One region of the Paenibacillus sp. FSL L8-0638 genome, then DNA from elsewhere that is predicted to be linked to it. Evidence: riboswitches for the same ligand, from Rfam matches in the RefSeq annotation. Region 1 holds a riboswitch; each other region holds the start of a gene.
What was found. A riboswitch is a leader RNA that binds a small molecule or an ion and turns the genes downstream of it on or off. The one in region 1 is predicted to bind thiamine pyrophosphate.

Region 1 (5,932 bases):
GTTTGCTGGTCTAATTTGAACGGTATCCCTACCGCACAAAACATCTGTTTTCTGCCGATGAGAGGCCGACAAATAGGGATACGTCGGTTGACTGCCGCAAGAAGGACAGTTCTCCTTTTTAACGCTATCTACTGCTATCGCTACGTACTCATTTTTCCACAAATCAAACGAAAGTAACTTTCCTCTCAAATCTTCCAGATATCCGCCAAGAAGTTTGAAAGCTTCCGTAGTTTGGTTAGCCGTGACCATCTGTACAGCCTGCGGAATAATCCCGGCGGTATCACAGGTTTCCCCACCAAACGGTATAGTTCCCAGCAGACAGTGAAGACAAGGCGTTTGACCCGGTAAAATGGTGTAGGTTACACCATAGCTGCCTACACACCCCCCATAAATCCAAGGTATCCGATGCTTGAGTGCCATGTCGTTCATAAGAAGTCGGGTATCGAAATTATCGGTTGCATCCATCAAGAGATCTACCCCTTGGATCAACTCTTCCAGCTCTTCCACCCCAACATCCAGTACATGTGCATGTATAACCGTTTCCGAATTAATATCCTTTAATCTTCGCTGAGCAGCTACTACTTTGGGATATCTTTGCGCAGCATCACTTTCCTGAAAAAGCTGCTGGCGCTGCAAATTGCTCCATTCCACATAATCCCGGTCTACGAGGCTCACTGTACCTACACCCCCGCGAACGAGCGTTTCCGCAATACCTGTACCTAACGCTCCGGCACCTATGATTAGTACGTGGGAAGAAGCAAGCCGACGTTGTCCTGTCGGTCCAAAGGGCGCGAATCTTTCCTGTCTGGAATAACGGTCACTTGAATGTGTTCCTCCTGCACCGGATTTGTCAGTTACCTTCATGCCTGAACCATACCTTCTATCGGACTGCTTGCTGAAGCGTAACGTTTTACAGGAATCATCCCCGCCTCAAAACCATATCTTCCAGCACGAACAGCCAGTTTCATGGCCTCGGCCATTTTTACCGGGTCCTTCGCTCCTGATACGGCTGTATTCAACAAAACAGCATCTGCCCCTAACTGCATCGCCATGGCCGCGTCACCGGGTGAGCGAATACCCGCATCGACAATAACCGGAACCTCCGCCTGTTCAATAATTAGACCTAATGAAAACGGATTAAGCAAACCATGTCCTGTACCAATCGGTGAAGCTCCAGGCATAACGGCATGTACTCCAAGCTCTTGTAGCCTCTTTGCTAGAATCACATCGTCCGATATGTAGGGCAGCACGATAAAGCCTTCTTCTAACAGCTTTTCACTAGCTTTCAACGTTTCAAATGGGTCCGGCAGCAGTGTCTTGCTATCCCCAATGACTTCCACCTTAATCATATCGCACAGGCCGGAGGCTTTTGCCAATTTGGCAATACGAATCGCCTCCTCTGCTGTTGTAGCCCCAGCTGTATTGGGAAGAAGTGTATACCGGGTCAAATCCAGCATATCGAGAAAATGCTGCTTGTCCCGTTCCTCCAAGTTCAATCTCCGTACAGCAAACGTCAATATTTCCGTCTCAGCAGCCTCTACGGCTTGGGATTGGATATCCAGATCAGAGAATTTTCCTGTTCCCAACAACAACCTCGAGGTAAAAGATGCTTTTCCAATGGTTAACATAATCAACCGCCTCCCACAAAATGTACGATCTCTAGGCAATCTCCATCTTTCAGTACCGCTTCATCATGATCTTCACGGGTCAATATATGCCGATTCAGCTCCACCACTACGGTTTTCACCTTTACATCAAGCTCATATAGCAATTGATCCACATGAGTGATTCGATTAGAAAAGGTCAGGCTCTGGCCGTTAATCGTCAGCTTCATAAGCTTTTCTCCTTGAGGAGCTCAGAAGAAAAACTACTTATCCCAAGTTCTGCTGCACAAGCCCCATTAAGCATAGCTGCCATCGCACGCCCGGTAGCATCACTCAGCAGGACACCGTTGCGATAATGCCCGACTGCAGCATATACGCCCTCGACCCCAGGAACAATGCCTATAAAAGGATGACCTGATACAGCCTGCGGACGTAAGCCCGCCCAAGCGCGTTTAAAAGAAGCTTCACGGACGCGCGGCAGCCAGGCAGAGGCACGTGCCAGCAACCCTTCCAAGCCTCCTACGGTCACCTCTTCGTCATATTGATGCGGAAGGCTCGTTGCCCCAATCCAAAGCTCGTTATTCTGTTTAGGCACTAGGTAAATATCATCAGCGTAAATGGTGTATTCTAACGGGTGATCCTTCAAGGAGACCGCTACCGCTTCGCCCTTGACCGGATAAAGTGGATATTCAAACCCAACCTGCGCTAGCAATTTCATGCTATCCAAGCCTCCGGCAATAATGACCTGATCGCAGGAAAAAAAACCACTATCTGTGCGGACACCGCAAATTCGACCATCCTGTATGACCAGTTGCTCTGCCTGTGTACCAGACCATACCGTTGCTCCCAGCACCGCAGCAGCACCTGCATAAGCACGGCAAAGCTGGACAGGAGCCACTTGTGTCTCCTTTGAACGATATATTGCCCCGATCGCTTGTTCATCCAAACCTGGAATTCGTCGGGCCAATTCTTTCGCATCCCACCAGATAGGACAATCACCCTCTCGCGTTTTTGCAGCTTTCCAGCGTTTTTGGCCTTCAGTCTCCGTACGGAAAGGGGTCACAAACCCTTCAGTACGGAATTCCACCGAAATACCTGACAAACGCTCTAGATCACAGACAAGCTCAGGGAATGCATCTCGACTTATGCGAGCAAATCGTGATAGCTCAGAGTCGGTGAACTCTTCACTTTCCGCTGCCAGCATTCCAACCGCTGCTCCTGAGGCTCCCTCACCCGGGATCAATCGTTCCAGCATAATCGTACTTCTTCCCTCTTTGGCCACATGATAAGCAATGGAACTGCCGATGACACCTCCACCTATGACCAAGCATTCAGCGTGTCCTATCACTCTTTCCTCTGTGTGTATCTTTAGCATTTGTTCCGTATCTCCTCTCCATAAACCCTTCTGCTTTCAGCTTGCCTCTACTCTCGTTTTCTCGCTACAGGCTGTGAACTACAAGGTCTGCCATTCGCCTATACTCCATTGCAGCTGCAACGGGCGACTCAGCCTCCCATATACCAGACATCACTGCAATTCCGCTTGCTCCGGCCCTATAAAGCTCCGGGATATGATGCGGTTGTATGCCGCCTAACGCAATCACCGGAATGTTCGACAACCTGCAAATATGTTCAAGCTGAGCTAAACCCCGCGGTACAATACCGGGCTTACAATGGGTCTCATATACGTGACCATAAAGTACATAGTCCGCTCCTGCCCGCTCAGCAATTTGCATCTCCTCCACGGAATGTACAGACACTCCACAGCGTGTACCCTTTGGAAGTAGGCTTTTCACATCCACAACAGGTAATCCATTAGCTGGTAATTGAACGGCTCCGACCAAAGTAAGTAAAGCTACATCCACACGATCATTTACTACAATTTGTTGCAAAGGAACTTCCTGCTCCACCAGGCTGCGAGTCAAAGAAAGCAATGCAGAGGCACCATTCTGTTTTAAACGTGCGTGTACATAATGAACATACGGACAAATCACAGCAGCCACTTGGGCGGCTTGTGCAAAAGTGCCCTTTTCCATCGAAATTGCGTGTAATTCGATTTTGTCTTCACCTCACATTGGACTAAAGGATCTAAGCTTAGCCAGCCACGTCTACCAGCAGGAATGAAAGGGGATTATATGTGAATCGTCTACGGAAGCTCGAACTACTTAAAATGAACGAAACGCAAAAAAACCACTTCCCCAAGGAAGTGGTTTAACGAACGTCCAATAATCGAACGGACCATGATATCCGTATACGTGTATCGTCCCACGCACAAACAAAAATAAAGAAGGTGTTGCCTTGTTTGTACGGCGCTCACTTCCCTACGCTGGCATAACCCAGATCAGGTGCAAAGGGTCCGAAATCCATTTATTCCGTCTCAGCCGCATGGGCGGCTCCCCTAGTGTGACTATTTTATTGTATAAGCTAAAGATAGCTTAGCATATTTTTCTAATTCTGCAAACCCCACTTCGTGTGAAATTTGCTGGAACTGGATTTAGCTGATTTTAGTTAACTTTACTTGACCACTCTTCCACATTCCACGTTTTGGTTACCCAATCCTCGTAAAAGTCCGGTTCGTGAGATACAAGCAATACGGTCCCTTTGTATTCCTTCAAGGCACGTTTCAGCTCATCCTTTGCTTTAACATCCAAGTGGTTGGTAGGCTCATCGAACAGTACCCAGTTGCTTTCACGCATTAACAGTTTGCAAAGACGGACTTTAGCCTGTTCTCCACCACTGAGCGCAGATAGCGGACGCGTGATATGCTCATTTTTCAAACCGCAACGCGCCAAATGCGCTCGTACTTCATGCTGGTTCAAATGCGGAAATTCATTCCACACATCGTCAATCGGTGTAATTTTCTCGGCCTTTACTTCCTGCTCAAAATAAGCGGGCTGCAAAAAATCACCTTGATAGGTTTTTCCACTGATTGGCGGAATTTTTCCCAATATGGTTTTGAGCAATGTCGATTTACCGACACCATTGTAGCCGACAATTGCAATCTTTTCGCCACGTTCAATCGTCATGGACATTTTAGGCAAAAGGGCATGTGTATAACCAATCTCAAAATCAATACCCTCAAATACCGTCTTTCCGCTTGCACGTGCCTCTTTGAATTGAAAGGTTGGTTTTGCGGCTTCTTCAGGCTTATCAATACGTTCGATCCGATCAAGCTGCTTTTCACGGCTCTTTGCTCGGCCTGATGTAGAGGCACGCGCTTTATTACGCTGAATAAAATCTTCCTGTTTCTTAATAAAATCCTGTTGCTTCTCATAAGCATCAATATGTTGGGCTTTGTTCAGATCCGCCATTTCGAGAAACTTTTCATAATTAGCTGAATAACGGGTCATCTTGGCAAATTCAAGATGGTAAATAACATTAACGACCTGGTTCATAAATTCAGTATCATGTGAAATAAGAATAAAAGCATAAGGATAATCCTTCAAATAGCGCGTAAGCCATTCAATATGCTCTACATCCAAATAGTTGGTAGGTTCATCCAGCAACAGGACGTTCGGCTTTTCCAACAGCAACTTAGCAAGAAGAACTTTTGTCCGTTGCCCGCCGCTAAGTGCGGATACATCCCGATCCAGTCCTATGGCCGACAGACCTAGTCCATTCGCCATCTCTTCAACCTTTACATCAATGAGGTAAAAATCCCCCATATCCAGTTGCTCCTGAATTTCACCCATCTGTTCCAGCAACACTTCCAACTCATCAGGAGAAGCATCCCCCATTTTGTCAGTAATCTGCATCATTTCCTTTTCCAATTCCAACAAAGGAAGAAAAGCATCCTTCAATACATCACGTACCGTTTTGCCCGGTGTCAGCTTGGTATGCTGATCCAGATAGCCGTAACGCACACGTGGAGTCCATTCCACTTTACCCTCATCCTTAAGCAATTTTCCAGTGAGAATGTTCATGAGTGTCGATTTACCAACACCGTTAGCTCCTACCAAACCTACACGTTCCCCCGCAAGCAATCGAAAGGAAACATTTTTAAATAATGCGCGGTCCCCAAAGTTGTGGGATACATTTTCTACAGTCAATAAACTCATAAGCTGTTTTTGGCTCCTTATTGTCATCGGCGTTGCCGACTGTTCTTATTTCATATGCATTTCGTTTCTCTCAAAGCTTTATTGTAGCACATTCTGCAACCATATCGGAATATTGAAAACAGTGAATTTTAAGGTTTTTTGGTATGGATCTGCCTAAAAAAAGAAAAACCACCCATGAGGGTGATTATTTTAAGCCATTATAACATTTGTACTCAAAGTAACCCGCAGCTGCTGCAGATTTTTCATCCGTGAAACGTTCACTCGCTTTAAAGG
Region 2 (5,932 bases), 2.1 Mb from region 1:
GACACATGCTGATGTAAACCTCGAATACGGTGGGCTTGTCTCAATGCCTGGAATTCCTCCACCATCATAGGCATCAACCGCATGGCTGCCAAAAAGCTGTATGCATACTTCGGAGGGAGCTTCCATTGCTGCATCAGTGAATAAAAAAGGTCCACTGGACGAGTCGTTAAACCAAACAACAAACCTACCGCAGCCATACTCAGCGCACGAAAGCCCAGATGCATGCCTCGGTAAAAGCTTTCCTGCGTCACATGGATCAAGCCCCATGTCCACCAGGTCGTCACCCCTTTGCCGAACATCATCATGCCCGTTGAAGTTGAAATAAACACCAATATAAAGGGAGACCCGTATAGCAGCAGCCTCTTCCATGGATGGCCTGACCAGACAAGCAGCAACAGCATAGCACACGCAACATTAAACATGACATTCGGATCATGAATGACTATAACGACCACAAACAGGATGGAAAACATCACGAGCTTTAGGCCCGGATTCACGCGATGCAGCCATGTTTTATGATGGGGAAAGGACAGGTTCATACTGTAGTTCCCCTTTCTGAATCCGCCATGTATCGGTACAATATCGACGGACAATTTCCGGGTCATGGGTGACCATCACAATGGCCGTGCCCGCCGCTCTCAGCTGCTCCAACATATCCAGCATGACAAAGGTATTACGCGCATCCTGCCCAAAGGTCGGTTCATCGAGCAGCAGCACTTCCGGCTCACGAATCATAGCCGTAGCAATACTCAACCGCCTTTTTTGGCCTAACGAAAGCTGATACGGATGACGCTCGTCCAGCCGCTCCAGTCCGAACTGTACGAGCATCCGATCGACCCGTTCCCGGCACTGTTCAACGGTATACAAGCTCTTGGGTAACGAATACTCTAGTTCCTTTCGTACGGTATGCGATACAAATTGCAGCTCGGGATTTTGAAACGCGAACCCGATACGCTCTGCCAGTTGTTCTGTACTGCCTGCCTCAATTCCGCGCACGCTATAACGTCCCTGTGTGCGAAGTAAGCGCATCATGGAGAGCAGCAGCGAGCTTTTGCCAGCCCCGTTTTCACCAACCACGCCAATCCAGTCGCCAGGCTTCACCTGCGCATGCTCCACATAAATCACTGAACTTAAACCGCGGAGGCCGCTAAAATGTTCCAGCTCCAGCACATCAGTCCCCGTACCATTCTGCTGTGTCACTGCTTCACTCCAACGTGGCGAAGACGATTCATTCCATACTCCCGGATGCCACACGCCGTACTCGGACAATGCCTGCCGGTGCACATGAAATACTTCTTCGGCCCTTCCATCCGCAATGATCTCCCCTTGAGCAGAAAGCACCACAATCCGATCCACATCATGGACAATTTCATTAATTTTATGTTCCACGATCACCAGTGTCTGGTCTGCCGAAATGTTGCGAATGGTATCCCACACCTGTGTAGTGCCTTCCTCGTCCAACAAAGCCGTGGGCTCATCCAGAAAAAGCACTTCTGGCTCCATAGCCAGCACAGACGCAATCGCCAGCCGCTGCTTCATTCCCTGTGACATACTGCCAATGGGCATATGTATATCATCCGTCGATAGACCAACCTGTATCAGTAGCTCGCGAATACGGGATCGCATCTGCTCCCGGGGAACCTGATTATTTTCCAACACAAAAGCCAGTTCCTCATCTGCATATGACATACAGAACTGCGTATCAGGATCTTGAAATACAATACCTGAGACACTTGGGATTACAGCAGCATCGCATTTCATAGGCACTTCTATCGTGCGTGGAATCAGACCGCTTAACACTTGGAGCAGTGTTGATTTACCGCATCCACTCGGTCCCAGTAGCAGCAGCTTTTCCCCCTTGCGGACAGACAAAGACATATTGTGAAAAAGCAGCTCTTGCTCACCGGGGAATTTCAACCGTAGCCGGGTGATCGAAGCCACCACATCTTCGGTTGCCCGGCTCATCAATCCAGCCCCTTATAATCTTGTTCCGTTGCAGGCCTCAAACTTCGCGTGACTCCGGTTACCTCCAATGCCTTAGCCAGATAGAACGCGAATACCCCGGCAATCACAATACTGCCAATCATCCGAAATCCAATATACAAAACATAGTTCCAAGTCGATAGCTGATCAATATACCCGTAGCTGAAGTCTAAAATCAGAGAAGTGACAGCCGCCCCAGCCGCAGCTAGCGAAGCAACCCACAGGTTTGCGTTCCGATACAGAAAAGCCGCAAAAAACAGCTCCGCTCCCAAGCCTTGCAGCAGGCCATAGTACAAAGTGGACATGCCCCATTCGCTTCCCAAAAAAGCACTGACCGTTGCCGCTGCCACCTCTGCCAAAATTGCAACACCCGGCTTGCGAATGATGAGATAAGCAAACGTGCCTGCCATAAACCACATGCCATACATCAGTTGCTCGGCGTGTAGCCCAAATGGTTTCATCAAATCATAGGCAGGCCCCCATATTTTATAGACCAAACCGAACACAACAGATATCACAATCGTGACCAAAATATCAGTCAGCTTCAACCCTTTGGACGCTCTTACAGTAGTATTCATTATTGCGTGCTCCCCTTTTCCTTATAGTTGGCCTCTTGGCCATAAAAAAAAGCTTGTCTGGAGCTGAATCTCCAGGCAAGCTTTATGCGCAGTAAAAGGTGAAGCACCATACAAAACGTCATTTGTCGATATGCCTTGATGCCTTATATAACCAGTAGTGTAAGCTACTACACTGATATTAAGCCAAGTCAGGGTCAAGGTAAAATGCTAGGACATGCATTGAATCTATCGACAACCGCAAAACAAGCGGCATTCTTGTATAGTGTTCTTGGTTTCTCTACGCTGGCATTACCCAGATCAGATTTTACGGTCAGTGGCAAGGGCCACCCTCTCAGCCTGACTTTCTCAAGCTCCCGACAATGCTTTTTTAATTCACTATAATATATACCACATTTTTGGCTTTGACAATCCTATAATCCGAAGAAACGCTTAGCCGTTTCCGTCGTCGCAATTTCGATCTCCATCATGCTACGGCCTGTGCACTCGGCAATCGTAGCGGCGATGTGAGCGAGATACATCGGCTCATTACGCCCTTCTTTGGGCTTCACGGGCAGATTACGCGGGGTCAGAAATGGAGCATCCGTTTCAATCATCAACCGGTCTAGCGGAATATCCCTAACCAGCTCACGCAGATGTTTGCCACGCCGTTCGTCGCAAATCCAGCCGGTGATCCCGATATACAGTCCCATTTCTACATACGTATGCAGTTCCTGTTCCGTGCCGGTAAAACAATGCACTACCACTTTATCGACAAGCCCTTGATACTCCCGCAGCATAGCGGCAAAGTCCTCATGTGCATCTCGTTCATGCAGAAATAACGGCATTTTCAGCTCACCCGCCAGTTGGATTTGCTCGCCAAACCATCGGCGCTGCACATCACGTGGCGAAAAATCACGGTTATAGTCCAATCCGCATTCCCCTATGGATACGACCTGCGGCTGACCCGCCAACTGGCGGAGCTGCTGAATCGTGTCTGCACTGCAGTCTTTGGCATCATGGGGATGCACGCCAGCTGTCGCATACAGCTTGCCCGGATAACGCGCTGCATACTGAGAAGCTTCCCGACTGCTGCGGACACTGGTCCCGGTAATAATCAGCGGTGAAATCCCTACAGCCGCGGCTCTCTCTACCACCTGTTCCCGATCTGCATGAAACGAACGATGCATCAAGTTCACACCAATATCAATTAACGGTGTACCCCTTTCCATCTCAATCCCTCCCTCGCAAACTACAATCTTGGATCAATCGGCTCTGATTCCAGAGATAGTGCGGCAAGGACGCATTCATGAATACGATCTACCGTATCCTTGCGGACAAAACGTTCCACGCCTTCCATACCAAGCGCTCCTTCCATCAGGGCATGACGCTCCTTTTTGTTCGTTCGACGCTGCTTCAGACGCTTTAAATTCTCAGGGGCAAGATAATCCATACCGTAAATGATGTGCAAATACTTCCGGCCTCTCACCTTGATTGCAGGCTGAATCATCTTGTCCCGATTTTTCATCAAAAAGCGTTCCGGCTTGATCACAATCCCCTCATGACCATCCTCTGTCATCTCGTTCCACCAACGAATGACCTCTTCCTCACTTGCTTCGTCCGTGATCACGCGATACTCTGTCTCCATAAACAGGGAAGACAGCCCAGCCAGCTCCCGGTTTTGCTCCATATGCCAAATATGAGAATGGTCGAAAAAAGTCTTTCCGCTGTGTGCCAGCGTATGAAACGGTGCGATACGAATTTCATCCAGACCGTCCACATCCCAGCAATATTTTTGAAAAGCCTCTTGAAACGTCACGGCATTCGCGTACTTCTGTTCCATTTCCTCCAACCAGTCTCCAACCTCTCGGCCCGCAACCTTCGCCTGCTTCAGCTTGTCTATCAGCTTACTGCGATCCAGCAGAGCTGCCTCCCCCACATGGGCATACTGTGCAGCAATCAGTTCCCGAGCCTTGAGATTCCACGGTACAATTTCCGCATCCAGCAACACAAAATCCGTCTGGTTCCGTTCAAAATATCCAGCCGTCTGTAGATCCACATTCAGCTTTTCCAGCACTTGCTTCCCAAGGCTTTGTTCAAAGAAAGCTCTCCCGCTCCGACTGTAGATCGTGCCCAATGTCGGGTAGCCTACATACTCGACAGCGGCCTGTTCGTTTTTGAATAATAGCAAAATAGCCCGGCTACCCATATGCTTTTTCTCCGCTACCATCGTTTGTACACCTTGCCCGCGATAATAAGCCAGCGCCTCACGCGGATGCTCCAGATATCCTTCCTCTGCAGAAACCGTGGGAGCAGGACTCATCGTCGGCGGAATGTACACCAGTTCCTCCATCGGTACTGTCACATGTGACACGGTATCTATAGCGGTTTTGACCGATTCTCCTTGAACGCGCACTTCGCCATACGATTCCGTCAGTACACTGTAACCAGCGATGAGCTTGCGTAAATTCGGCGGGGAAAACCGTTTTCTCTGCCACCGGACAAGTGGACTATCGGGATCATTCGCATAATTCTCATGTGCCGAAACGCTGACAAATTCCTTTTCTGGATAACGATAAGCGGTCAGCATACCGCCAAATACCACACCCTGATCAATATTCACCGTCTGGTTCACAAGGGTAGGCTGCGGTCTCGGATCATGTCCCCATACTACTATTTCTCCCGATTCATGGTCTACGAACCAATCCTTGCGGATCGGTTTTCCGTCTGCATCCTGACCTTCCGTATCTCCATAACGACAGTAATCAGAAATACGTGCCGACTGTTTGCCGATAAAATGATCCTTAATCCCGGCATGAGCCACGACCACGTGTCGCAATCCATTCCTGCCAAAAATAAGATGTGAGGGTGCATGTAGCAGAAAATCCCTTAACTCGCTTCTAAGCTGTTCCGCCGCTGCCTTGCCCGCTTTTTGTTCATACTGGGCCAGTTCCTCTGCAAATCGTTCATCCCCATAACTGAGAGTCACCTTTCTCCCATCAAGGTAACGGCCGATTTTCCAGCCATGATTGCTGTCAATCATATACGCTAGTCCGGCATCCACGTGCTTTTTCCAGAACTGCACCGCTTGTAACGATTCTGGGCCACGGCTCATCACATCCCCGACAGATACCAGTCTTCTGCCATCTGGATGATAGTATAGTCCTTCCGTATCTTCCGTATATCCTAGCCGCTCTATCACTTCCAGCATCTCACGGTAGCACCCATGGATATCACCAATGATGTCAATACCTGAGCCAATCTCATGAAACAGTGGCTGCGCACGGCGAACAAAGTTCATTTCTTCTACATTCTTAAGGATGTAGCAAGCGTTAAAGCCTTCCTCACGGATACCACGCAGGTTCCGCTTTAACAGCTGTGCCTGCTGCTTGACC
Region 3 (5,932 bases), 2.3 Mb from region 1:
GCCTGAAGAGCGGTTCCTGCCCCCATGGAGAAGCCCCATACGATAATCTCCGACGAGCCGCGTTGCTTCGCAAGCTGGATCGCTCCGAGAAGCTGCTGGGATTCCGCTTTGCCTCCGGTTGCGACTGCTTTGCTGTTTTGTGACGCGAATCCATAATCGAACATGACCACATTAAAGTTCAAACTGTGGGCATAATGCGCCAGATCATACATGGGAATCCAGCTTTCTTCGCGGTTAGCTCCATAACCATGGCTGAAAATAATCGTTTTCCGCGATTGATCCGCCGGGATATACCAGCCTTGTACTATGCGGCTACCATCCTTGGCAGGAAAGCTGACTTCCTCATAAGGCATGTTTTTGGCCTGCATCGGATTAGAGTACAGCGGCGCGACGGTAGGATTCGTAAGTACCCATGCGATGTAAGCATGCAAGGCAATAAAACAAAACAGCAGAAAAAAGACGACCGATAGCAGCAGAGCAATCACAACGTGCTTGAACCGCAGCAGACGGGGATTAAAGAGTGGGGTGGACGGCTCCTGGACAGCGGTCTGTAGCTGAGAGTTGCGCTGGGATGTAGAAATCATGTAAGAGCCTCCTTATATAAAATTGATCTTCGTTTCATAGAATTTAGGTATAATTCCACTTGAAAATGATAGTGTATATCCGTATAGATACCTATTATCGTATGATGGGGGTTATCCAAAGTCAACGCCTGAACCGGAAAAGTAAAAATGATGCAAAGAATTGTCGATGTTTGTTCTCGTTCTGTAATATGGTTGTCACAAAAACATCGGTTTACAGTAGCCGCGACTATTCTATATAATTTATGTAACCATGTTTCATAGTGTGAAACGAATATGGATACAAGAGGAGCGGTTCACGAATGGAAGACCGTAAATTAACCGTTCGCGCTGTAGAGCGTGCACTTGATATATTGTTGTGTTTTACCGCAGATTCGGATCTTGGCCTAACGGAGATTGCCTCCAAAATTGGTCTACATAAAAGCACGGTTCATCGGCTGCTGACTACGTTGGAGGATCGGGGCTTTGTCGTTCGGAATGCCGAAACGGAAAAATATCGACTTGGCTTCCGAATTTGGGAGCTATCCACACATTTGTCCCAAAGTGACGAGCCGGCGGTGTTGTTACAGCCTGCAATGGAAGGACTGCGTGACCGTCTGGGCGAAACGGTCAGCTTGTACTTACGGGACGGCAGCATGCGTATTCGCATACAAGCCGTGCAGAGCAATCAGGCGATCCGCAGGGTTGCGCCTGTGGGTGCGCGTATGCCGCTGGCTGTAGGAGCCTCCAGTAAGGTGCTGGCTGCCTTTATGCCGGCGCAGGAGCTGAAAGCCCTGCTAAGCGGGAATGAATGGCCGCCCTCGGTAGATGCGGAGGTCTATAAAGCCCAGCTGCAGGACATTCGCGAGAAGGGCTATGCGACCAGCTATGAAGAACGGGAGCCAGGAGCCGCTGCTGTGGCAGCACCAATTGTGAACCGGAAGGGACAGGTCACTGCGGCTTTATCTGTATCCGGTCCGGTCAGTCGGCTTGCACCCGAGACGCTACATGACTTTGCTCCGATTTTGATCGAAGCGGCGAAGGAAATGGGGCTTATGCTTCCGTAACAAGAATGAATGCAGTTGAAGCAAGCAAAGTGATTTGATGAGGAGCGTCTTCTTGCTAAATGGAACCTAGAAGGGTTGCCAAAGCCATAAATTTGAAGTAGTCTGATAAGGATGGCGAGATGTCTGCTATGTCCGCCTCATGTGAATAGAAGTATTGCAGTTACTGGGGGAGCCTGTAATGCCGGGCTGAGATGGAATCGTGTAAGATTCCGGACCCTTTGCACCTGATCTGGATCATACCAGCGTAGGGAAGTAATCGGCCATTGAAATGTATACGCAGCTGCTGTCTACGGTGACGCATTGGAATAGGATTATTCCACATGTGCACGGTTTGGATAGCTGCCTCGTTAGATTAGCCGGTTCCCTGGGGAACCGGCTTTTTTGCATAGATCAGTGCCACCCTGGGAATGGTTCCGGATCGGTGTGTCATTTCATCGAAACGGGAGGAATGGACAATGAAGCCGACAGAAGTAGAAGGAACAAAAGGAACAGAATTGAAATCAGCAGAAGTAAGGTTGGCAGGAACAAGGGAAGTTGAGGTAGAGAGAACAAACGGGAAGCAATCAAGTGGGGTAACGCCCTTTCCAGGGAGCCGTAAGGTATATATTCAAGGCTCGCGGCCGGATATTGCCGTGCCAGAGCGCGAAATTGCTCTCCATCCTACACATACGCCACAGGGTACAGAGCATCATGAGCCATTGCGTGTGTACGATACAAGCGGTCCCATGACTGACGAAGCCTATCAGGTCGATATCCGTCAGGGTCTGCCTCCACTACGGCGAGCTTGGGCACTGGAACGGGGCGATGTGGAGGCTTACGAGGGACGCGCCGTCCAGCCGGAGGATAATGGACTGAAACCTGGTTCCAAACGGGAGACGGTGGAATTTCCCGGCGTGACCAACCGTCCGCTTCGTGCTACGCAAGGGCGTACAGTGACACAAATGCATTATGCACGACAAGGGATCATTACGCCCGAAATGGAATTTGCGGCCATCCGCGAAGGGGTGGAGCCTGAGTTTGTACGGCAGGAGTTGGCTGCTGGACGAGCCATTTTGCCTTCGAATATCAATCACCCGGAAAGTGAGCCGATGGTCATTGGGCGTCATTTTCACGTGAAGATCAATGCGAACATTGGTAATTCTGCGGTTACCTCCTCGATCGAGGAGGAAGTGGAGAAAATGACCTGGGCTGTGCGTTGGGGTTCGGATACAGTTATGGACCTGTCCACAGGCCGTAATATCCATACCACACGTGAATGGATTATTCGGAATTCTCCTGTACCGATTGGGACTGTGCCGCTGTATCAGGCACTTGAAAAGGTGAACGGCGAAGCAGAAGCGCTGACGTGGGAGTTGTATCGCGATACGCTGATTGAGCAGGCGGAGCAGGGAGTGGACTATTTTACAATTCATGCGGGTGTATTACTGCGGTATATACCGATGACCGCGAATAGAATGACGGGAATTGTGTCCCGTGGCGGGTCGATCATGGCAGCCTGGTGCCTTGCGCACCATCAGGAGAATTTTTTGTATACACATTTTGAAGAAATCTGCGAAATTATGAAAGCCTATGATGTGGCCTTTTCTCTCGGGGATGGTCTACGTCCAGGTAGTATCTATGATGCGAATGATGAAGCACAGTTTGCAGAGCTGGAAACGTTGGGCGAGCTAACGCAAATCGCATGGAAGCATGATGTTCAGGTCATGATTGAAGGGCCGGGACATGTCCCTATGCATAAAATCAAAGAAAATGTGGATTTGCAAATGGAGATTTGTAAGGAAGCTCCTTTCTATACCTTGGGACCGCTCACGACGGATATTGCCCCCGGATATGATCATATTACCTCAGCCATCGGGGCGGCGATGATCGGTTGGTTCGGGACGTCCATGCTGTGCTATGTTACGCCTAAGGAGCATTTGGGTCTGCCGAATAAGGATGATGTCCGCGAGGGTGTCATTACCTACAAAATTGCGGCACATGCTGCCGATCTGGCGAAAGGTCATCCACGGGCGCAGCAGCGGGATGATGCTTTGTCCAAGGCACGCTTTGAGTTCCGCTGGCGGGATCAGTTCAATCTGTCGCTTGATCCCGAGCGGGCCTTGTCCTACCATGATGAAACGCTACCGGCAGAGGGAGCCAAGGAAGCACATTTTTGCTCGATGTGCGGCCCCAAATTTTGTAGTATGCGCATCACACAGGACATTCGCGCCTATGCAGCGGATAAGGGGCTGAACACCGAAGAAGCAGTAGCCGCTGGGATGCGTGAGAAGGCAGAGCAGTATCGGGATGGCGGTCAGTAAAACGAATGTGTGAGTTTAGGAACGCATGAATCAAAAAAAGCCGTGGTTCTCTACAGTCGATGTAGGAAACTACGGCTTTTTGGCTTATGTAAAGCTAGTCATGCAACCGGATAAACGGCGCCTTATTTTTTACCCATTTTTTCATTCAAAATGTCCTGAAAGCTGAGCTTCTTCTCCGAGCTATCTTCTTTCTTCTGCATACTCACCGCGTTGGCACGTTGGTATTGGTGGTGAAAGGGCATCAGGGTGTGGACGGTTAAGTTCATTGTATTCATGTAGATCATTCCTCCAATTCCATATTGTCAAATTCAGATTGAGTTGCTTTGGACGTCTGTATAGGACTATTTGTATGTACTTGATGTCGTAATGCTATGTAGGTTGCTTGGTTATGTTTCAATCATTATACCCACATTTTTTCAAAGTAAAACGCTTTTGACATAAAACAGGAAGATGGTCATATGTGTCCAAAATGCCGATTAGGAGGATGGTCGTTTTAGGGGAAAATGTGCCTAGGTCTAAAACAAGGGCTTGAGGCCCGTTTTCTTAGTTTAGTAGTCGGGATTGTGTTTTTTTGTCGAATAACCTTGTAAAAGGAGGATTTTGCGGAATCCTCAAGTCAGGATTGAGGCAGTCTGGTGGCGAATTAAAGTGTCAAAGTTGTATTGACTTTATGTTTGGTAGTAGATACCATGAACTGGTTGTCAGCGTATTTTGACAACAAGAGTCAGCCAATCGATCTGGCGATTCATCCTTTGAAATGTTAGAGAGAGGATTAGAGCATATATGAAAAAATGTATTGCAGACATCGCATTTATTATTCTGGGTGCGTTTTTTTTCGCGCTAGCTGTTAATCTGTTTGTGATCCCGAATGAGTTTGGTGAGGGGGGCGTTACAGGGGTCACAATCATCCTGTACTATCTGTTTCAGTGGTCTCCCTCGATCGTTAATCTGGTGATTAATGGCTTGCTGCTGATTGTCGGATATAAATTTTTGGACAAGAGAACGACCTTGTACACTATAATTGCGGTCGCTTTTAACTCGCTGTTTTTACATTTAACAGTCAACTGGCGGATTGATTCGCATGAGCCGACGATTAATGCCGTTTTTGCCGGAGTTTTGGTAGGGGCCGGCATTGGCTTAATCGTACGGGTAGGTGGCACAACGGCGGGAACGGTCATTTTAGCCCGGATTGCCAACAAGTATCTAGATTGGAATATCAGTTATGGTCTGCTGTTTTTTGATTTGATTGTCGCATTCTCTTCCTATTTTATTATTGGCCCGGAAAAATTGATGCTAACTATCGTTATTTTGTACGTTGGTACGAAGGTGATGGACTTCATGATCGAAGGACTGAACCCCAAAAAAGCGGTCATGATCATTTCGGAGCACCAAGATAAAATTGCCGAGATGGTCATTACGAAAATGGATCGTGGAGTTACTGTCCTGTCAGGCCACGGTTATTACACTAAAAATCCAAAAGAAGTGCTGTATATCGTCATTAGTAAACAAGAGGTATCGGCGCTTAAAAAGATAGTGAAAGCCATCGACACAGCAGCGTTTATCACCATTCATGACGTGCGGGACGTGTTCGGAGAAGGTTTTCTGGATATTTCGAAGTAGCTCGCGTGCGAAGGTCAGGTTATAGGAGAATAGGGTAGGAAGTCGGTCCTGAGGGATCGGCTTTTTTGCTTTGAGATGTTTATTTTAATAATCGAAATAGAGTAGATAGATAATAACTTCTTTTCGAAACAGAAGAAAAGCTATTTTTTGTAAAAAAATATTGTGAATGTGACTTTGATCTCTTATTTTTTTGAAAAATATGCATTATGATCTGACAATAATATATATTTTATTAAAATATATTCATTTTTTATATTGAAGTGTTATAAATGCACTTACTTCTAAAATCAACTGAGAAACAGTTCCAAGTGAGGTTGTTTTGAGTGGAGAATAACTATGATTTAAAAAAAGAATTTAAAAAGCCGTGGATTCAGATTTCTATTTT

Region 2: it holds a riboswitch for thiamine pyrophosphate, as region 1 does, so the genes downstream of both, MKY35_RS04625 (ECF transporter S component) here and MKY35_RS13685 (thiamine phosphate synthase) in region 1, are expected to answer to the same signal.
Region 3: it holds a riboswitch for thiamine pyrophosphate, as region 1 does, so the genes downstream of both, thiC (phosphomethylpyrimidine synthase ThiC) here and MKY35_RS13685 (thiamine phosphate synthase) in region 1, are expected to answer to the same signal.

Annotation. Positions count from the first base shown of each region.
Region 1 covers NZ_CP151960.1:3,149,580-3,155,511, forward strand. Annotated here, with positions in the region: gene MKY35_RS13665 (ThiF family adenylyltransferase) at 1-864, opposite strand, end outside; gene MKY35_RS13670 (thiazole synthase) at 861-1,628, opposite strand; gene thiS (sulfur carrier protein ThiS) at 1,631-1,834, opposite strand; gene thiO (glycine oxidase ThiO) at 1,831-2,979, opposite strand; gene MKY35_RS13685 (thiamine phosphate synthase) at 3,044-3,637, opposite strand; TPP riboswitch at 3,903-4,011, opposite strand; gene MKY35_RS13690 (ABC-F family ATP-binding cassette domain-containing protein) at 4,106-5,659, opposite strand; gene MKY35_RS13695 (hypothetical protein) at 5,844-5,932, opposite strand, start outside.
Region 2 covers NZ_CP151960.1:1,025,352-1,031,283, reverse strand. Annotated here, with positions in the region: gene MKY35_RS04635 (energy-coupling factor transporter transmembrane component T) at 1-539, opposite strand, end outside; gene MKY35_RS04630 (ABC transporter ATP-binding protein) at 514-1,965, opposite strand; gene MKY35_RS04625 (ECF transporter S component) at 1,965-2,561, opposite strand; TPP riboswitch at 2,817-2,928, opposite strand; gene MKY35_RS04620 (TatD family hydrolase) at 2,972-3,769, opposite strand; gene MKY35_RS04615 (polynucleotide kinase-phosphatase) at 3,790-5,932, opposite strand, start outside.
Region 3 covers NZ_CP151960.1:833,503-839,434, forward strand. Annotated here, with positions in the region: gene MKY35_RS03725 (alpha/beta hydrolase) at 1-584, opposite strand, end outside; gene MKY35_RS03730 (IclR family transcriptional regulator) at 884-1,627, shown strand; TPP riboswitch at 1,783-1,895, shown strand; gene thiC (phosphomethylpyrimidine synthase ThiC) at 2,083-3,927, shown strand; gene MKY35_RS03740 (hypothetical protein) at 4,050-4,202, opposite strand; gene MKY35_RS03745 (YitT family protein) at 4,711-5,547, shown strand.